4 regions of the Streptomyces sp. NPDC087787 genome follow, and region 4 is predicted to be linked to each of the others. Evidence: riboswitches for the same ligand, from Rfam matches in the RefSeq annotation. Region 4 holds a riboswitch; each other region holds the start of a gene.

Region 1 (5,029 bases), on a different contig from region 4:
TGACGACCACCGCGTCGGTGGCCTCGTCGGTGAGCGCCCGGGACAGCGCGACCCGGAAGTCCTCCGCCGAGGCCGCCGTCGTCAGGTCGCGCGGCGGCTGGGGGCGCAGGCCCTCCGCGAGACAGCGGTCGTAGGTCAGCACGCCCAGCGACTCGGAGTTGCCGAGGATCGCCACCCGCGGTCCCGGCGGCAGCGGCTGCCGGGCGAGCAGCAGTCCGGTGTCGACCAGTTCGGTGATGGTGTCGACCCGGATCACGCCGGCCTGCCGCAGCAGCGCGGACACCGTCGCGTGCGGCAGCCGCGTCGCCCGTACCGCGTGCCCCTGCGGGGCGGAGCCCGCGCTCTGCACCACGACCAGCGGCTTCACCGCCGCCGTACGCCGGGCCAGGCGGGTGAACTTGCGCGGGTTGCCGATGGACTCCAGGTACATCAGGGCGACGTCGGTGTCGGGGTCGTCGTACCAGAACTGCATGACGTCGTTGCCGGAGACGTCCGCCCTGTTGCCGGCCGACACGAAGGTCGACACGCCCGTGACCCCGGTGACCCCGCCGCCGCGCCGGTGCAGCCGGGACAGCAGCGCGATGCCGATGGCCCCGGACTGGGCGAAAAGCCCGATGCGGCCGGGCCGGGGCAGCTCGGGGGCGAGGGAGGCGTTGAGCCGGACGTCCGGCGAGGTGTTGATGATGCCGAAGGTGTTGGGCCCGATGATCCGCATGCCGTACGAGCGCGCCTGCCGCACGAGCGCGCGCTGCCTCTCGCGTCCCTCGGGGCCGCTCTCCGCGTAGCCCGCGGAGATCACGACGAGCCCCTGCACCCCGTGCTCCCCGCACTCGGCGACGGCGTCCGGGACGTGTTCGGCCGGCACGGCGACGACGGCGAGGTCCACGGGACCGTCGATGTCGCGCACCGAGCGGTGGGCGGGCACCCCGTCGATCTCCCGGCGGTCCTCGCCGAAGGCCCGGTTCACGGCGTGGAGCCGCCCCGTGAACCCTGCGTCGCGGATGTGGTCGAGGATGCCGCGGCCCACGCCCCCGCGCGTGCGGCCCACTCCGACGACGGCGACCGAGCCGGGCACCAGGAGCCGCCGTACCGACCGCGCCTCGGCCCGCTGCTCCCGTGCGTGCTGCACGGCCAGCGAGCGGTCGGTGGGCTCGATGCCGAACTCCAGGTGTACGACGCCGTCCTCGAAACTGCGCTTCTGGGTGTACCCGGCGTCCGTGAACACCTTGATCATCTTGGTGTTGGCCGGCAGCACCTCGGCGGTGAATCGGCGGATGCCGCGCTCCCGGGCGACGGCGGCGATGTGCTCCAGGAGCGCGGAGGCGACGCCCCGGCCCTGGTGGGCGTCCTGTACGAGGAAGGCGACCTCGGCCTCGTCGGAGGGCGCCGAGGCGGGCATGCCGTCCGCGCCGATGCGGTCGTAGCGTACGGTGGCGATGAACTCGCCGCCGACCGTGGCCGCGAGTCCCACCCGATCCACGAAGTCGTGGTGCGTGAAGCGGTGGACGTCCTTCGCGGAGAGCCGCGGGTAGGGCGCGAAGAAGCGGTAGTACTTGGACTCGTCCGACACCTGCTCGTAGAAGCTGACCAGACGGCCGGCGTCATCGGCGGTGATGGGGCGGATCCGTGCGGTGCCGCCGTCGCGCAGTACCACGTCGGCCTCCCAGTGGGCGGGGTACTCGTGCCGGTCCGGCGAGGTCTGCATGGGGCCCAGCGTACGGCTCGCGTCCCACAGCGGCGCGAGGCAGTCTGTGGAGGACACACATCGGACCGAGGCCGCGGTCCGGCGCCACCCGGAGCGGCGCACACGCCCGCTCCGTGCTCGCACCACGTGTGGAAAACTGGTCTAGACAACCCTGATCACCTGAAGGGCAGCAACACATGGCTGAGCGCCGCGTCAACGTCGGCTGGGCCGAGGGTCTCCACGCCCGCCCCGCTTCCATCTTCGTCCGGGCCGCCACGGCCGCAGGCATCCCGGTGACGATCGCCAAGGCCGACGGGACGCCCGTCAACGCGGCCTCCATGCTGGCCGTGCTCGGCCTCGGCGCCGAGGGCGGCGAGGAGGTCGTCCTGGCCTCCGACGCCGACGGCGCGGACGCCGCGCTCGACCGGCTGGCCAAGCTGGTCGCCGAGGGGCTCGAGGAGCTTCCCGAGACGGTCTGACCGGCAGGAACGGTCCTGCGCCGAAGCCGTGCCGCCCGGACGGGTGGCACGGCTTCGGCGTGCCGGTGGCGGCCGCCGGGGAACGCCGGAGGCCCCGGCTCGGGAGCAGGGGCCTCGGGAGGGCCGGACGGTGCGCCGGGCGGCGGGTCAGACGTTGACGCCGTGCTTGCGGAGGTAGGCCACGGGGTCGACGTCGGAGCCGTAGTCCGGGGTCGTACGGGCCTCGAAGTGGAGGTGCGGTCCGGTGACGTTGCCGGTCGCGCCGGACAGGGCGATCCGCTGACCGGGGATCACGTGCTGGCCCACCGAGACCTGGATGGACGACAGGTGCCCGTACTGGGTGTACATGCCGTCGGCCATCCTGATCACGATCTGGTTCCCGTACGCCCCGCCCCAGCCGGCGTCGACGACGGTGCCGCTGCCGACCGCGTGGACGCCGGCGCCGCTCGCGGCGTGGAAGTCGACGCCGGTGTGGGTGCCGGAGGACCACAGGGAGCCGCCGGTCCGGTAGCCGGTCGACACGTAGGAGTCGGAGATCGGCGTGACGAAGGCGTTGAGGCGCTCACGCTCGGCCTCGCGGGCGGCGCGCGCCTTGGCCTCGCGCTCCTTCACCGCCTGCTCGGCGGCCTTCTTGCGCGCGGCCTTCTCGGCCTCCTTGCGCGCGGCGGCCCGGTGCTGGGCGACGGCCTGGGCGTCGATCTTCTCGGCGACGCTGTCGCCGATGGTGACGACCGGGGTGAGGCCGGTGTCCTCGGGGGCGGGAGCCTCCGCCGCGAGGGCCGGGGCGGCGAGGGTGCCGATGGCACCGGTGGTGGCCAGGGCCGCGACGCCCGCAGCGTGGGCGGTGGTGCGGTGCATCCGGCTCGGCCGCCGGTGCTTCCCGGCGGCGCGGGTGAACGCCATGGAGACGTGGGTCCTTTCCTTCCGTGTCGCCTACCGGGTTAGCTGACGGGTTCGGAGCGGGAAGGTCTCCTACGGCCCCCTACGCATCGCGCGCGGGTGTCCGATTCACCCCAGGGACGGTGGGTCCCCGGCTCCCCTGGCTCGCGCCGTACGGGGACTCGGCGATGACTGTCCGGTGCCGCGGACGCGGCGCACTGCCCGACGAACAGCCGGACCGACGCTAAGCGGGGCCGCTTTCAATTCCCAAACGGATCAGAAGTTTTGTAGCGCATACCACAGGGCGAAAGGCGCTCTCCCCATCAATTCGGACCACACTCGGACAACACAGGGCCCTGGTGACGCTTCGGTCACCAGGGCCCCACGCGCGTGTGTGCCGGTCGCCGCGCACGGCGGCGGCCGGGTGTACCCCTACTCGGCCTCGACGACGGTGACCCGGCCGACGCCCAGGGCCTCGACGGGCTCCTTGATCTGCGCCGCGTCACCGACGAGGACCGTCACGAGACGGTCCACCGGGAAGGCGTTGACGACGGCCGCGGTGGCCTCCACCGTGCCGGTGGCGGCGAGCTGCTGATAGAGCGTCGCCTGGTAGTCGTCGGGCAGGTGCTGCTCGACCTGGTCGGCCAGCGTGCCCGCCACGGCGGCGGCCGTCTCGTACTTCAGCGGGGCCACGCCGACGAGGTTCTGCACGGCGACGTCACGCTCGGCGTCGGTGAGGCCCTCGGCGGCGAGCTTGCGCAGCACCGTGAACAGGTCGTCCAGGGCCGGGCCGGTGTTCGGGGTGTCGACCGAGCCGCTGATGGCGAGCATCGCGGCGCCCGACCCGTCGGGGGCCGAGCGCATCACCTGGCCGAACGCCCGGACGCCGTAGGTGTAGCCCTTCTCCTCGCGCAGGACGCGGTCCAGGCGGGAGGTGAGGGTGCCGCCGAGGCAGTACGTGCCGAGCACCTGGGCGGGCCACACGCGGGCGTGCCGGTCGGGGCCGATGCGGCCGATGAGGAGCTGCGTCTGGACGGCGCCGGGCCGGTCCACGATGACGACGCGGCCGGTGTCGTCGGCGGTCACCGGCGGCACGGGCCGCGGCTTGGCGGGCGCGCCGGACCAGGCGCCCAGGGTCCGGCCCAGCAGCTCGTCGAGGTCGACTCCGGTGAGGTCGCCGACGACCACGGCGGTGGCCGTGGCCGGACGCACGTGCCGGTTGTAGAAGGCGCGGACGGCAGCCGAGTCGATGGCGCCGACCGTCTCCTCGGTGCCCTGGCGGGGACGCGACATGCGCGAGTCGGCCGGGAAGAGCTCCTTGGACAGCTCCTTGGCGGCGCGGCGGGCCGGGTTGGCCAGCTCGTGCGGGATCTCGTCGAGCCGGTTGCGCACCAGCCGCTCGACCTCGGAGTCGGCGAACGCGGGCGCCCTGAGGGCGTCGGACAGCAGGCCGAGCCCCTTGGCCAGACGCGAGGCCGGGACCTCCAGGCTCAGCCGTACGCCGGGGTGGTCGGCGTGCGCGTCGAGGGTGGCGCCCGCGCGCTCCAGCTCGGCGGCGAACTCCTCGGCGGAGTGCTTGTCGGTGCCCTCGGAGAAGGCCCGCGCCATGATCGTGGCCACGCCGTCCAGGTCGGCCGGCTCCGCCTCCAGGGGCGCGTCAAGCAGCACCTCCACGGCGACGACCTGCTGGCCGGGGCGGTGACAGCGCAACACCGTCAGGCCGTTGTCCAGGGTCCCGCGCTCGGGGGCGGGGAACGCCCACGGCCTGGCCGCGCCGGCCCGGGGCTGGGGGTGGAACTCCATCGTGGCGAGCTCGGTCACTTCGCCGCCTCCTCGGTCTCGTCGGTGGCCGCGGCGTCCGCGTCCTGGGCGTCGTCCTGCGCAGCGGCGGCGGTCGGCTCGTAGACGAGCACCGCGCGGTTGTCGGGACGCAGGCGGGACTTGGCGACCTCCTGGACCTCCTCGGGCGTCACCTCCAGGACCCGGG
Region 2 (5,029 bases), on a different contig from region 4:
CCCACCTGCTGAACATCGACCCGCCGGACCACACCCGGCTGCGCCGGCTGGTCAGCAAGGCGTTCACCCCGCGCCGCGTCGCCGAGTTCGCCCCGCGGGTGCAGGAGCTGACCGACGGACTCATCGACGGGTTCGCCGGACGCGGCACCGCCGACCTCATCCGCGAGTTCGCCTTCCCGCTGCCCATCTACGCCATCTGCGACCTGCTCGGCGTCCCCCGCGAGGACCAGGACGACTTCCGTGACTGGGCAGGCATGATGCTGCATCTTCCCGGGGGCGAGTCCACGGACCCCCGGCGCCACGGCAAGAGCCCCCGCGGCGGAGTCGCCCGCTCGGTGAAGAAGATGCGCAGCTATCTCGCCGAGCTCATCCACCGCAAGCGCGAGGCGCTGCCGGCCGAGCCCGGCCCCGGCGAGGACCTCATCTCCGCCCTCATCCGCGCCTCCGACCACGGCGAGCACCTCACCGAGAACGAGGCCGCCGCCATGGCCTTCATTCTCCTGTTCGCCGGTTTCGAGACCACCGTCAACCTCATCGGCAACGGCACCTTCGCCCTGCTCACCCACCCCGAGCAGCGGGACCGGCTCCAGCGGTCCCTCGCCGATGGGGACGGCGGCCTGCTGGAGACGGGAGTGGAGGAACTCCTGCGCTACGACGGTCCGGTGGAACTGGCCACCTGGCGCTACGCCACCGAGCCGCTCACCATCGGCGGGCAGGACATCGCCCCCGGCGACCCGGTCCTCGTCGTCCTCGCCGCCGCCGACCGGGATCCGGAGAGGTTCGACAGCCCCGACGTCCTCGATCTCGGGCGACGTGACAATCAACACCTCGGCTACGGACACGGCATCCACTACTGCCTCGGCGCGCCGCTCGCCCGACTGGAGGGCCAGACAGCGCTGGCCACCCTCCTCACCCGGCTTCCGGACCTCCAACTGGACGCGGATCCGGCCGATTTGCGCTGGCGCGGCGGGCTCATCATGCGCGGACTGCGGACGCTGCCGGTGCGGTTCACCCCTGGTCGGTAAGTCGGAGGGAAGCCGGACAAGGCCGGAAAAGGCGCCTGCGGCCGCATCGCCCCTACCCACTGACGGCCCCGAACATGACACAGCGTCAGCTGTGTGATCTTCACGTGATCTGTGCGGCATGAACTTGTAACAAGCGAGCGTCAGCGGCTACTTTCACCCATCAGCGTGGCGCCGAGTCGCGGCCGCCACGCCGGTCAGCGTTGTCGCACGAAAGGTCTCCGTATGCTCTCCGGGAACGGCCGTCACCGTCGGCCCCGTCAGGCTCCGGCCCTCCTCGTCGCCGCTGGAGTGACCGGATCCGCCATCGCCATCCCGCTGATGGGCGCCGGCGCCGCCAGCGCCGCCGACGGCAACACCTGGGACAAGGTGGCCAAGTGCGAGAGCGGCGGCGCCTGGAGCTCCAACGCCGGCAACGGCTACTACGGCGGCCTGCAGATGACGCAGGACGACTGGGAGAAGTACGGCGGCCTCGACTACGCGCTGAGCGCCGATCAGGCGAGCCGGTCCCAGCAGATAGCCGTGGCTGAGAAGGTGCTCGCCGACAAGGGTCCCGGTGCCTGGCCGACGTGCGGGCTGCTCTCCGGTCTCGGCGAGAAGTCCGAGGCGGCGAAGGTGGACACCGGAGTGGGCGATACCGGATCCTCCAACTCCTCCGGGAAGTCGCTCACCGACGACCTCGGTCTGTCGAACTCGTCACAGACGCCGGCCGACTCGTCCGGCTCGTCGGACACCGAGCCCGGTCCGGCCGACTCCTCCGACTACCCGAGCGAGTCCCCCACCACGTCCTCACCCTCGCCGTCCTCGCCGGCCAAGAAGGGTAAGCCGGGTAAGTCCGACACATCCCGTGATGTCGCCGTGAGCGGGTCCCAGTCGTCCGACACCTCGTCCCCGGTCGCGCCGGAGCCGGGCGGTACGGACAAGTCCTGGCAGGTCGGCGGCAGTTCGGCCCTGGTCGACACCGGGGCGCTGGGCGGCGGGCGGCACCGCGGCGGCAGTGCCGTCGAGAACCTGGTCGACAACCACACGGCCGCCTCCGCCGGCCGCCACGCCGCACGCGCCGGCGACTCCTACACCGTTCGCGCCGGCGACTCCCTCGAGTCCATCGCCGACTCCCTTGACGTGCCCGGCGGATGGGATGCGCTGTACGCCGCGAACAAGGGCGCGATCGGGTCCGACCCGAACCACGTCTCCGCCGGTCAGACCCTGAATATCCCTACCGAAACGCCCCAGAAGTAGCGGGAGTTCACGTCACGCTTCGCCCCGAATGCCCCATTCGGGGAAAGTGTGGGATGAGTCTCAGAAGCCCTGATCGTCTTTGGAATTCGGCGGAGCGCGTGCCTACGGTCGTGACCGCTCGTCACCGCGAGCCCCGGCTGCCGCAACGCCGAATCCTGCCAGCGGCCGCACGGGAACAGTCGTCGCGTCAAGCGCCGTGGGCAGGAGCGGGGGACCCAAGGTAGGCGCCGCACCGGGCAGTTGACCGGAGCGGCTAGGGGTGGAGCCGTGCCTCGTGTACGAGGCACGGCCGGGCAACTCAACCGGCCCGAACCCGACAGCTCACCTCGCAGGCGTCGGTGAGGGGATCCATCCATGCTGTTCTCCAGCAAGGGCAAGCACCGCCGTCCGTCCAGGGCCACCCGTGTCGTCGCGCTCGCCGGTGTCGCCGGCGCCGCGGTCGCCGCCCCGCTGATGGCGGTCGGCGACGCCTCCGCCGCCACCGCCTCCCAGTGGGACGCGGTCGCACAGTGCGAGTCCGGTGGCAACTGGTCCATCAACACCGGCAACGGCTTCTACGGCGGCCTCCAGTTCACCAACTCCACCTGGGCCGGGTACGGCGGCACCTCCTACGCGTCGCGCGCCGACCTGGCCTCCAAGTCGCAGCAGATAGCCGTCGCCGAGAAGGTGCTCGCGGGCCAGGGCAAGGGTGCCTGGCCGGTCTGCGGCAAGGGCCTGTCCGGCGCCGCCTACACCGGCAGCGCCCCCGCGTCGTCGTCCTCGTCGGGCTCGGCGTCCTCGTCGGCGGGTGGCAGCTCCGCCAAGAGCACCGCCACCCGCTCGACCGAGCGGCAGGCCGCCAGCCGCTCCGCGACGCGTTCGGCCCCGAGCGGGACCGTGACCACGCCGACCGGCAAGAAGGTCGAGAAGGGCGACGGCGAGTACAAGGTGGTCTCCGGCGACACCCTCAGCTCCATCGCCGCCCGCCACGGCGTCCAGGGCGGCTGGCAGAAGCTGTTCGAGCTGAACAAGGACGTCGTCGACAACGCCGACCTCATCTACCCGGGCCAGCAGCTCCACCTGAAGTAAGGGCCCGTCCCGCCCTCCACGGGCTCCCCGCCCCGGCGCGTTCCCCCCTGCGCGCCCGGGGCGGGGCTTTTTTCGTCTCCCGCACACCGTCCCGTTCCCGAAGATTCCCCTCCCCTTTGTTCCGAACGGGAACAAAGGGTACTGTCACTCTGTCCATGAGGCGGTCGGTCGGCCGGTCGCCGCCCCGGGACGGTTAGGCTCTAGTCGCAGGGCTCACGCCCCGCACTTTCAGCGTCACATCCCAGAAGGAGATGCTCGTGCCGTCCATCGACGTCGTCGTAGCCCGGGAAATCCTGGACTCCCGAGGCAACCCCACGGTCGAGGTCGAGGTCGGCCTCGACGACGGCAGCACCGGTCGTGCCGCCGTCCCCTCCGGCGCCTCCACCGGTGCCTTCGAGGCCGTCGAGCTCCGTGACGGAGACCCCAACCGCTACCAGGGCAAGGGCGTCGAGAAGGCCGTCCTCGCCGTGATCGAGCAGATCGGCCCGGAGCTCGTCGGCTACGACGCCACCGAGCAGCGTCTGATCGACCAGGCCATGTTCGACCTGGACGCCACCGACAACAAGGGCTCGCTGGGCGCCAACGCCATCCTCGGCGTCTCCCTCGCCGTCGCCCACGCCGCCTCCGAGGCCTCGGACCTCCCCCTCTTCCGCTACCTGGGCGGTCCGAACGCGCACCTGCTGCCGGTGCCGATGATGAACATCCTGAACGGCGGCTCGCACGCCGACTCCAACGTGGACATCCAGGAGTTCATGATCGCCCCGATCGGCGCGGAGTCCTTCTCCGAGGCCCTGCGCTGGGGCACCGAGGTCTACCACACCCTGAAGAAGGTCCTGAAGAGCAAGGGCCTGTCCACCGGCCTCGGCGACGAGGGCGGCTTCGCCCCGAACCTCGGCTCCAACCGCGAGGCCCTCGACCTCATCCTCGAAGCGATCAAGGAAGCCGGCTACGCGCCCGGCGAGCAGATCGCCCTCGCGCTCGACGTCGCCGCCTCCGAGTTCTACAAGGACGGCAAGTACCTCTTCGAGGGCAAGGACCGCTCCGCGGCGGAGATGACCGAGTACTACGAGGAGCTGGTGGCCGCCTACCCGCTCGTCTCCATCGAGGACCCGCTGTTCGAGGACGACTGGGCCGGCTGGAAGGTCATCACCGACAAGCTCGGCGACAGGGTCCAGCTCGTCGGCGACGACCTGTTCGTCACCAACCCCGAGCGTCTCGCCCGCGGCATCGAGGAGGGCGCCGCCAACGCGCTGCTCGTGAAGGTGAACCAGATCGGTTCGCTCACCGAGACCCTGGACGCCGTCGAGCTGGCCCAGCGCAACGGCTTCAAGTGCATGATGTCCCACCGCTCCGGCGAGACCGAGGACGTCACGATCGCCGACCTGGCCGTCGCCACCAACTGCGGCCAGATCAAGACCGGCGCCCCGGCCCGCTCCGAGCGCGTCGCCAAGTACAACCAGCTGCTGCGCATCGAGGAGATCCTCGACGACGCCGCGGTGTACGCGGGCCGCTCGGCCTTCCCGCGGTTCCGCTCCGCCCAGTAGGCGCGGCAAGGGCTCGGCCGCCACGGCGGCTGAGCCGCACAGCGTACGGCTTCGCCCGTCGCACGTACGTCCCCGTACCCGGTCCCGTACCGTGTCCGGGGACGTACGCACGTGTGTGCGCGGGCACGAACGGGAGGCGGGACGATGGCCGTCAAG
Region 3 (5,029 bases), on a different contig from region 4:
CTTCCGCCTGATGGAGGACGCGGGCGTGGACGCCTCGCGCCACATCATCCAGGGCGGCGCGGCCTTCGACCCGGAGGTCGCCGAGATCACCGGCGCCCGGTCGATGACCGAGGTGCAGGCCGAGTCCGCGGGCACCGCGGCCCAGCTGGCCGAGCGCGAGGTCACCCACCTCGCCAAGCAGCTGGAGCGCGCGCAGCGGCGTGCGGCCGAGCTGCGTGACGAGGCCGACCGGCTGGTCGCGCGTCTCGCCCGGGAGCGCGGCGAGACCGTGACGCCCGAGGGTTCGGACGCGGTGGCCGGTGAGCAGGCGGTGGCCGAGGTGTCGGTGCCGGAGCAGCCGGCGGCCCGGGACATCGAGCGCATCGACCGGGAAGAGGGCGCCGAGCGCGAGGAGCGCGAGGAGCGTGCGGCGGCCCCGTCGTCGTACGACCGGCGTGAGCGGCGTGAGGACCGGGGCGGCTTCCAGCGTGACCGGGACCGTGCGCCGCGTTCCTTCGACCGTCGTGACGACCGCGGCTCGCTCGACCGCCGTGACGACCGCGGCGGCTTCAACCGCGACCGTGACCGTGACCGCGGCGACCGGGGTGGCTTCCGCCGCGACGACCGGGGCGACCGCGGTGGCCGTTCCTTCGACCGTGACCGTGACCGCGGCTTCGAGCGCCGTGACGACCGTGGCTTCCGCCGTGACGACCGCGGTGACCGGGGTGACCGTGGTGGCCGTTCCTTCGAGCGGCGTGACGACCGGGGCGGCTTCAACCGCGACCGGGACCGTGCGCCCCGTTCCTTCGACCGCCGTGACGACCGCGGCTCGTTCGACCGCCGTGACGACCGCCGTGACGACCGTGGCGGCTTCCGCCGGGACGACCGTCCGGCCCGGCGCGACGAGCGCGGCGGGCACCGCGGCAGCGACCGTCCGTTCAACCGCGACCGCCAGGGCGACCGCCCCGGCTTCCGCTCCGGCGGTCACGAGCGTCCCTACGGCCGCCGTGACGACCACCGCAGCGGCGGCGGCTCCTTCGGCCGCCGCGACGACAAGCCGCGCTGGAAGCGCAACGGCTGACGCCAAGTGATTCACCCGCAGGGCCCGTACGACTCCGGTCGTACGGGCCCTGCGGTTTTCGCGCCGGCCAAAAAGGGATCTTCTGACCCCGGCCGTCACCCGGTCACCACCGATCACGCCGAACTTCCGGCCTGGCACCCCCGATACCCGATCGGCGACGGGCCCTCCTCCCGCTATGCTCGGGTAAGCAACATCGCCCGGGCCCTTAGCTCAATTGGCAGAGCAGTGGACTTTTAATCCATTGGTTGTGGGTTCGAGTCCCACAGGGCCTACCGGCGCCCGCGCCCTCGGAACCCCCGCCGACCTGGTCGGACGGGGGTTCCGTCGTTGGTGGGTCAGCCGTGGGCCCGGGATTCTCCAGGTGGCCCGAAGGGCGGTGCCCACCTGGTCCGTCGGTCACACTGGGGGCGAGCCCGTCGCCGAGAGAGAGGGCGTCGATGCCCCACCCGTACGTCCTGCTGTCCGCCGCCGTCTCGCTCGACGGCTACCTGGACGACACCGGCCCCGAGCGCCTGCTGCTCTCCAGCCCCGCCGACTTCGACCGGGTCGACGAGGTGCGGGCGTCGTCCGACGCGATCCTGATCGGCGCCGGCACCCTGCGGGCCGACAATCCGCGGCTGCTGGTGAACTCGCCCGAGCGGCGGGCCGCCCGCCGCGCCGCCGGGAAGCCGGAGTACCCGCTGAAGGTCGCGGTCAGCGCCTCCGGCGAGCTGGACCCCGAAGCGCCCTTCTGGCACACCGGCGGCGAGAAGGTCCTCTACACGACCGACGAGGGCGCGCTGCGGCTGCGGCGTACGGGCCTGGCCGCCGACGTCGTGCCGCTGGGCGCCGAACTCGGCTGGCCCCGGCTGCTCGAGCACCTGCACGACGTGCGCGGGGTGCGCCGGCTCATGGTCGAGGGCGGCGGGTCCGTCCACACCCAGCTGCTGCGGCAGCAGCTCGCGGACGAGGTGCAGCTCGTGCTCGCCCCCCTGTTCGTGGGGGACCCGGACGCGCCCCGGCTGTTCGGGCCGGGGGCCTACCAGGGCGGGCGGCTGCGGCTGGTGGAGACGCGGACCATCGAGGACGTCGTCCTCGTGCGCTACGAGCCCACCGCTCCCGGCACCGCCGGCCGCGCCGTTCCCGCGGACCGGCACTGGCTCCGGATCGCCTGCGAACTGGCGGCCCAGTGCCCGCCGTCCCGGACCGCGTTCAGCGTGGGCGCCGTGGTGGTCGCCGCCGACGGGACCGAACTCGCCCGCGGGTACTCGCGGGAGGGGGACGACCCGGTCGTGCACGCGGAGGAGGCGGCGCTGGCCAAGGTCGACCCGGCGGATCCACGGCTGCCGGACGCCACGGTGTACAGCAGCCTGGAGCCGTGCGCCCGCCGCGCCTCCCGGCCGCGTCCGTGCGCCCGGCTGATTCTGGACGCCGGGGTGCGGCGCGTGGTGACGGCGTGGCGGGAGCCGGACACGTTCGTCGAGGGCGCCGACGGAACCGGGGTGCTGGCGGCCGGTGGCGCGGTCGTCGTCGTGGTGCCGGAGTTCGAGGAGAGGGCCACGGAACCCAACCGGCATCTGCTCGGCTGAGAGGTTGGTGCGAGCGGCCTTCCGGATGGCATATACTGGTGTCACAACGACGCGGGGTGGAGCAGCTCGGTAGCTCGCTGGGCTCATAACCCAGAGGTCGCAGGTTCAAATCCTGTCCCCGCTACTGAAGGCTCAGGGCCGGAATCCGATTCATGGATTCCGGCCCTGAGTGTTTTCGCTCCTCCACGGGTGCTCGTCTCAAGAGCTCCGGAAAGTGCGGTCAACTCGCCCGGTTTTCGGTGCTCATGGACCGTAAGGTCGGGCCGGAAGGTTGAGTGATCAAGCCGAACGGCTTGGAATCAGGGGCCCGCGTCTATTAACGTTCGATAACGCAGCACGGTCGTCCCAGCCGTCACAAGAGGCGGCTCCGTGCGCGCACGCCGAATCCCGCAAGGGAACCGGGGAACCACCTACTTGGGGTGAATCGAGCGTAACCGCCGTATGAACACGGCTTGTTTACGCGCGTAGGAGACCTTCCCGCTCCGAACCCGTCAGCTAACCCGGTAGGCGATGCGGAAGGAAAGGAGTGCGCCTTCGTGGCGTCCAACCCGCCTGCTCCGGAAGCCCCGTTCGCGCCGAGCCGCCAGCACGGCGAGACCTTCGGCTACGACAGCCGACGCGCCGATGAGGGCCCCTGGGAGGAGTGGAACCCGAGCGCGGAGTCCATCCGTCCCGTCCGTGGCCGGCACCGCGTCGCCAAGCAGCGCGGCGGCGGGCTCGCCCGCAGCTCCACCGTTCTCGGCGTCGGTGTCATCGCCGCCGTCGGCGCGGGCGGCATGGCCAGTGCCAACAGCGCCAAGCCGCCGGTGTCCATCTCGCTGCCCGACCTGCCGTCCGTGGGCTCCCTGTTCGAGGACGGCTCCGACGCCGCCCCCGAGGGCTCGGCGACCGCGCTCAGCGGCATCGGCGTGACCGCCGCCGAGACCGGGCAGGGCACCTCGGACGCCGGCGAGGTGCTGCGCAACCGGATCATGGCGCAGGCCGAGCAGCAGCAGGAGCAGATCGAGGCCAAGGCCCAGGCGGACGCCCAGGCCGCTGCCGCCAAGAAGGCCGCCGACGATGCCGCGAAGGCGCGGGAGACGGCCGAGGCCGAGGCCGCCGCCGCCAAGAAGAAGGCGGAGGAGGAGGCCGCGCGGAAGGCCGAGGAGGCGCGGCTGGCCGAGCTGGCCAAGCAGTACACGCTGCCCACCTCCTCGTACACGCTCACCTCTTCCTTCGGCCAGGCCGGCTCCATGTGGTCCTCCGGCTACCACACCGGCCTCGACTTCGCCGCGCCCACGGGCACCCTGCTCAAGGCGATCCACACCGGCACCGTCACCGAGGCCGGCTGGGCCGGTGCCTACGGCTACCGCACGATCCTCACCCTCGACGACGGCACCGAGCTCTGGTACTGCCACCAGTCGTCGATCAACGTCAGCGTCGGCCAGCAGGTCAGTACGGGCGACGTGATCGGCCGCGTGGGTGCCACCGGCAACGTCACCGGGCCCCACCTCCACCTGGAGGTCCACCCGGGCGGCCAGTCCACCGGGATCGACCCGACGGCGTGGCTGCGCGACAGGGGCCTCACCCCCTGACCGACACGGACCGGTCCCACCGCCGGCGAAGCCGTGGGGCTTGTTCGCGACCTTCGCGGCCGGACGCGGCCTGTCCGGAAGGGCCGCTCCGGCACGTTTGCAACCTGACCTGGCTCGTCGCACAGCCGACGGTGGCCGCCCCGATCGCCTCGGCGCGGACGGTGGAACAGCTCCCGGCGCTGCTCGGGGTCGCGGAGCTGCGGCTGACGGAGGAGGAGCTCGGGAAGCTGACGCAGGGGTCGGCGTGACTCCCGTCCCCGGGGGCCGCTACGACGGGGTCCGGTACGGGTTGTACGAGGGATACGGCACCGCCGGACCGTGGGGATACGGGGTCACCGGCCCGTACGCCGGACCGTGCGGATACGGCGTCGCCGGCCCGTACGACCCGTACCCCGGTGGCCGCGGGTGCGCCCCGCAGGCCCCCTGCATCCCGTGGACCCCGTGCACCGCGTACCCCGGCCAGGGTGGCGCGGCGATGGGCGTCGTCATCCTGGCCGCGTGGTCCAGGGCGGGCTGCGCCACCTCCCGTCTGCGCCACAGCTCGTGCAGCAGTTCCCGCTCCCGTACGGCGAAGTCGGCCCCGGCCCACCCCAGGTGCCCGCGGTGCCGGAGGAACGCCAGCGAGGTCGCGTACGCCTCGTACTGGGCAACCGTCCGCGCCGCCTGCCTGCCGAGGTGGCGCCGCGCGTGGTCGCGGGCCAGTCGGCGCGCCCGCATGGAGGCCAGGGCGAACGGTTCGGCCGGGTTGAGCCATCCCGCGGCCGTGTACGCGGGCAGTTCCTCGCGCACGGTCCTCAGCTCGCGCTGCCGGGTCCACACGACCAGCC
Region 4 (5,029 bases):
ACAGCGCGAGGTCCTCGGGCAGCCCCAGCCGGGCCGCGCGCTCGCGCAGCCTCAGCACCGGCAGCGTGGCGATGCCCTCGCGCAGGTCGGTGCCGGGCGTCTTGCCCGACTCGTGCGAGTCGGAGGCGATGTCCAGGACGTCGTCCGCGAGCTGGAAGGCGACGCCCAGCCGTTCGCCGTACTGCGTCAGCACGTCCACGACGGTCTCGTCGGCGCCGGACATCATCGCGCCGAACCGGCACGACACCGCCACCAGCGACCCGGTCTTGCCGCCCAGCACGTCCAGGTAGTGGTCGACCGGGTCCCGGCCGTCCTGCGGGCCCGCCGTCTCCAGGATCTGACCCGTGACCAGCCGTTCGAACGCCAGGGCCTGCACCCGCACCGCCTCCGGGCCGAGGTCGGCGAGGATCTGCGAGGCCCGGGCGAACAGGAAGTCGCCGGTCAGGACCGCGACCGAGTTGCCCCAGCGGGTGTTGGCGCTGGCCACCCCGCGGCGCACGGCGGCCTCGTCCATCACGTCGTCGTGGTACAGCGTGGCCAGATGGGTCAGCTCCACCACCACGGCCGACGGCACGATCCCCGGCGCGTACGGGTCACCGAACTGGGACGCGAGCATCACGAGCATCGGCCGGAACCGCTTCCCGCCCGCCCTGACGAGGTGCTGCGCGGCCCCCGTGATGAACGGGACCTCGCTCTTGGTGGCTTCGAGCAGCCCTTCCTCGACAGCCGCCAATCCGGCCTGGACATCGGCTTCGAGAGCCTGGTCCCGCACGCTCAGCCCGAATGGCCCGACGACGGTCACGAGGGGTCTCCTGTCTGCTGGTGTCTGCTGGGATTCACACGGTTTGTCGATAGGTCGCTGCCCTCACTCAAGTCAGCGTATCCGGTCACGTTTCGATCACCGATATCGCCCACCTATACGGGCCAGGCCACATCACCCGACGTGACCACCGTCACGCGTCGGCCACATGGCCCATCCACACCCACACTCGAAGTCCGATTCACCCCTATTAGGACTTCAATTCCCTTTAGCGGTAATTGCCTTTCGAGCACACAAACCGTGAGTTGGGTCACTCCGCCCCCCCTCCACGCCATCTCTCGCACTCCTTCACATTCCCTTTACGGTCAGGGGAGTTGACCCTTGACGGACGCAAAGGATCAAGCGCCACATACGCCCCGACCAAGGTCAAATAGGGCGATGTGTGATTCAGCCACTTGTTCGGGACATGTGCTCTCGCATACGTTCCCGGCCATCGGGCGGACGCCGAATCCTGCCGCCGCCCGTAATCCCAACGACCGAATGAACCACGGCAGGAGCGGGGGACCCAGGTAAGCCGCCGGGCCGGGCTCGTACGTCCTGTGCCGTACGGAGCGCCGGAACGGCTCGGGGTGAAGCCGTGCCCTTCAGGGCGCGGCCGGGCACCTCCCCGCCCGAACCCGACAGCTCACCTCGCAGGCGACGGAGAGGAATTCCCCCATGCCTGCAAACGGTCAGCGCCGCTCTTCCCGCACCGCCCGTCTCGTCCGCACCCTCGCCGTCACCGGCACGGGCGCAGCCGTCCTCGCCGTGCCGCTGCTCGGCGCGACGACCGCGTCCGCGGCGACCCCGGCCACTGTTCACACGGCCTCGAGCTTCGGCTACCCGAACAACCTCGACGGCTGGATCCGGGCCTCCCTGGCGGTCATGGCGCAGAAGGGCATCCCGGGCTCCTACAACGGGATCCACCGCAACATCATCCGCGAGTCCTCGGGCAACCCGCGTGCCATCAACCTCTGGGACTCCAACGCCAAGAAGGGCATACCCTCCAAGGGTCTGCTCCAGGTCATCGACCCGACCTTCCGGGCCTACCACGTGAACGGGACGTCCTGGGACATCTACGACCCGATCGCCAACATCACGGCCGCCTGCAACTACGCGGCCAAGCGGTACGGCTCCATCGACAACGTCCACGGCGCCTACTGACCGGACGACGGCCGGCCCACACCGGCTGGTGCCCCGGCACTAGACAAACAGTCGTTCGAGGACGACGGCGATGCCGTCGTCCTCGTTCGACGTCGTGACCTCGTCGGCCACCGCCTTCAGCTCGGGGTGGGCGTTGGCCATGGCGACCCCCCGGGCGGCCCACTGGAACATGGGGATGTCGTTGGGCATGTCGCCGAAGGCGAGGGCGCGCTCGCGGCCGAGGCCCAGGTGTTCGGCGGCGAGCGCCAGTCCGGTCGCCTTGGTGATGCCGCACGGCTGGAGCTCCACGGTCCCGGGGCCCGACATGGTGACCGTGGCGAGGGACCCGACCGCACCGCGGGCCGCCGCCGCCAGCTCGTCGTCGGACAGCACCGGATGACGCAGCAAGACCTTGCTGATGGGCGCGTGCCACAGCTCGTCGCGCCGTTCGACCCGTACGGCGGGCAGCGCCGGGTGCGGCATGCGGTACCCCGGCTCGATGAGCGTGAGCCCCTCGGTCCCGTCCTGGTCGACCGCGGCGTACACCTCCCCCACCTCGGCCTCGATCTTGCCGAGCGCGGTCTCGGCCAGCTCCCGGTCCAGGGTGACCGACCACAGCAGACGGTCGCCGCCGGCGTCGTAGAGCTGTGCGCCCTGACCGCACACCGCGAGTCCCGTGGTGCCGAGGACGCCGAGCAGTTCCCGCACCCTCGGCGCCGGCCGCCCGGTCACCACGAGGTGCCGGGCACCGGCGGCCGCCGCCCTCGCGAGCGCGGCGAGGGACCGTTGGGACACGGTGTCGTCGCCGCGCAGCAGCGTTCCGTCCAGGTCGGTGGCGATGAGGGTGTATGCGAGGGCGGCCATGATCAGAGAATACGGATGCCCCGGCCCGCCGACTCGACCGGAGCCGGACGAACGTGCTTCGAGGGCGCCCGTTCCCCAACTTCTCAATGAGTGAGGGCTCTTGGCGCCTCCCGTCCGGATCGGGTTCCGCCTCAACCGGTCGTGCCACCCCGGCGGTTGGTCCGCCACAGCTGATAGAGGTGCCGGGCGCCCGGCCGCACGAAGCGGGCGAGCATCGTCACGAACGGCAGCGGATCGTCACCCGCGAGCCAGGCCAGCTCCGTACCGCTAGCCCTCGCCGGCGCGTGCGGTGTGGTGTAGCCGCTGCGGCGGTAGGCGAGGAGGGCGGGCAGGTCGATGTTCTCCACGACGTAGCGGTGGCCGGTGCGCTGCTCGCCCTCCGGGACGGGGCGGCCTGTCAGGTCGAGGTGCATGGCACGGACCACGTCCACGCCCGAATCGCTCTCGAAGAGCCGGAACTGCGCGCCCATGCGCGGATTGAAGTCGAGGAGCTTGTACTGCCCGTCGCGCCGGTCGAAACGCAGGTCGAGGTCGACGATGCCGGTGAAGCCGATCTGCTTGATGAACCGGGCGGCGAGATCGGCGAGTTCCGGGTTGTCGACGACGTACGCGTTCGCCGTCATGCCCGCGTGCGGCGGCCAGGAGCGGACCTTGACGCCGGTGAACATCGCGAGCGGGGTCGAGCTCCGGTCGAAGTAGGCGTGCACGATCCAGTCCTCGGCCTCCTCCCGCGGCAGGTACTCCTGGAGGATCACGCCGGGCCGCTCGCCCCAGTCGCGGGCCAGGGCCAGCAGGCCCTCGCGGCTGTTGATCCTCGTAGTGCCGTTCACCGCGGGGCTGCTGCGCCGCACGAACGCCTCGCGGTTCTTGGCCACCACCGGGAAGCGGGTCTTCTCGGCGAACGCCACGATGTCCTCGTACGACTCCGGGAACGCGGCCCTGGGGCTAGGGATGCCGTGTTCCACGCACAGTTCGTGCAGGCCCTGCTTGCTGGCCAGGCGGCGCGGCAGGCCGGCGGTGACGGGCGGGAAGAGGAAGGGGCCCTTGAGCTCCTCCTGGTGCTCGGCGATGAGGACCGCGGCCTCCTCGTCGGTGGGCACCAGGACGGCGGGCCGGCCGATGCGGCGGCCGATCCGCAGCAGACCCTCCACCAGACGGTCCGCGCCCTCCGTTCCCCTGGTCGGCCAGACGAACGCGCGTTTGAGATAGCGGGAGGACGCCGCCGGTGTGTAGGCGTCCTCGGTGATCGCGTACATGGGCACACCCAGACGGCCCAGGCTGCGGATCGCGCCCACCCCGCCGTGGTGCAGCGGGTAGTCGCCGAACTTCACGATCAGGCCCGGCACCTCGCGGTCGGCCCGGAAAGGCACACTGACGGCATTCCTGGCCACGGGTCCCCCCACGTGTCCCCCATTGAGCGGACCCACCCCGTCCGCGTCCCCAGAGGACGCTAAGCCGGAATTGCCCCCTCCCACAAGGCCAATTCGGACATTGCAAACTCTTTAGACACTGCCCAAGACATGGGATGCCCCCGTAACGTGTGGCCCGACCACATGGCATTCCGGATAAGGAAGGCAGCACCCCATGCCCCCCTTCGAGGTCCCCGAGGGCGACCCCTTCGGTCCGCACAACCTTCCCTACGGCGTCTTCTCCCGCGCCGGGTCGCCGGAGAGGACCGTGGGCGTCCGGCTCGGCGACCACGTGCTCGACGCGGGGGCGGCGGCGCGGGCGCTCGGTTCGCCGTACGCCGACCTGCTCGCGCGGCCGAGCCTCAACCCGCTGCTGGCCGCGGGCCGCACCGCGTGGTCCGACGTGCGGCGCGCGCTGACGTCGTGGGTGACCGTGCCGGCCCACCGGGACACCGTCGCGCCCTTCCTGCACCCGCTGTCCTCGGTGACCCTGCACCTCCCCTTCGAAGTGGCGGACTACGTCGACTTCTACGCCTCGGAGAACCACGCCCGGAACGTGGGGCAGATCTTCCGCCCGGACGCCGAGGACTCGCTGACCCCCAACTGGAAGCACCTGCCCATCGGTTACCACGGCCGCTCCGGCACGGTGGTGGTCTCCGGCACGGACGTGGTGCGCCCGTCGGGCCAGCGGAAGGCGCCCACGGACCCCGCGCCGGTGTTCGGCCCCTCGGTCCGGCTGGACATCGAGGCGGAGGTCGGCTTCGTGGTGGGCGCCCCCTCACGGATGGGGCAGCCGGTCGCGCTCGGCGACTTC

What was found. Region 4 has a riboswitch for cyclic di-AMP ahead of ACIOWN_RS23810 (transglycosylase SLT domain-containing protein). Riboswitches for the same ligand answer to the same signal wherever they lie in the genome.
Positions count from the first base shown of each region.
Region 1: linked by a shared signal. The riboswitch ahead of ACIOWN_RS17840 (M23 family metallopeptidase) and the one ahead of ACIOWN_RS23810 (transglycosylase SLT domain-containing protein) in region 4 are both predicted to bind cyclic di-AMP.
Region 2: linked by a shared signal. The riboswitch ahead of ACIOWN_RS24750 (transglycosylase family protein) and the one ahead of ACIOWN_RS23810 (transglycosylase SLT domain-containing protein) in region 4 are both predicted to bind cyclic di-AMP.
Region 3: linked by a shared signal. The riboswitch ahead of ACIOWN_RS11415 (M23 family metallopeptidase) and the one ahead of ACIOWN_RS23810 (transglycosylase SLT domain-containing protein) in region 4 are both predicted to bind cyclic di-AMP.

Region 1 covers NZ_JBIUVQ010000010.1:109,408-114,436, reverse strand. The annotation lists gene ACIOWN_RS17850 (GNAT family N-acetyltransferase) at 1-1,705, opposite strand, end outside; gene ACIOWN_RS17845 (HPr family phosphocarrier protein) at 1,882-2,163, shown strand; gene ACIOWN_RS17840 (M23 family metallopeptidase) at 2,311-3,066, opposite strand; cyclic di-AMP (ydaO/yuaA leader) riboswitch at 3,079-3,240, opposite strand; gene ACIOWN_RS17835 (pitrilysin family protein) at 3,475-4,863, opposite strand; gene ACIOWN_RS17830 (M16 family metallopeptidase) at 4,860-5,029, opposite strand, start outside.
Region 2 covers NZ_JBIUVQ010000016.1:79,870-84,898, reverse strand. The annotation lists gene ACIOWN_RS24760 (cytochrome P450) at 1-1,025, shown strand, start outside; gene ACIOWN_RS24755 (transglycosylase family protein) at 1,248-2,261, shown strand; cyclic di-AMP (ydaO/yuaA leader) riboswitch at 2,444-2,611, shown strand; gene ACIOWN_RS24750 (transglycosylase family protein) at 2,616-3,329, shown strand; gene eno (phosphopyruvate hydratase) at 3,581-4,873, shown strand; gene ACIOWN_RS24740 (septum formation initiator family protein) at 5,018-5,029, shown strand, end outside.
Region 3 covers NZ_JBIUVQ010000005.1:365,919-370,947, forward strand. The annotation lists gene ACIOWN_RS11395 (DEAD/DEAH box helicase) at 1-1,060, shown strand, start outside; tRNA gene ACIOWN_RS11400 (tRNA-Lys) at 1,260-1,332, shown strand; gene ACIOWN_RS11405 (dihydrofolate reductase family protein) at 1,498-2,628, shown strand; tRNA gene ACIOWN_RS11410 (tRNA-Met) at 2,679-2,752, shown strand; cyclic di-AMP (ydaO/yuaA leader) riboswitch at 2,997-3,153, shown strand; gene ACIOWN_RS11415 (M23 family metallopeptidase) at 3,165-4,202, shown strand; partial or broken gene ACIOWN_RS11420 (aldo/keto reductase) at 4,307-4,450, shown strand; gene ACIOWN_RS11425 (PrsW family intramembrane metalloprotease) at 4,470-5,029, opposite strand, start outside.
Region 4 covers NZ_JBIUVQ010000015.1:137,438-142,466, reverse strand. The annotation lists gene ACIOWN_RS23815 (polyprenyl synthetase family protein) at 1-802, opposite strand, end outside; cyclic di-AMP (ydaO/yuaA leader) riboswitch at 1,285-1,472, shown strand; gene ACIOWN_RS23810 (transglycosylase SLT domain-containing protein) at 1,478-1,963, shown strand; gene ACIOWN_RS23805 (HAD family hydrolase) at 2,003-2,806, opposite strand; gene ACIOWN_RS23800 (ATP-grasp domain-containing protein) at 2,938-4,176, opposite strand; gene fahA (fumarylacetoacetase) at 4,391-5,029, shown strand, end outside.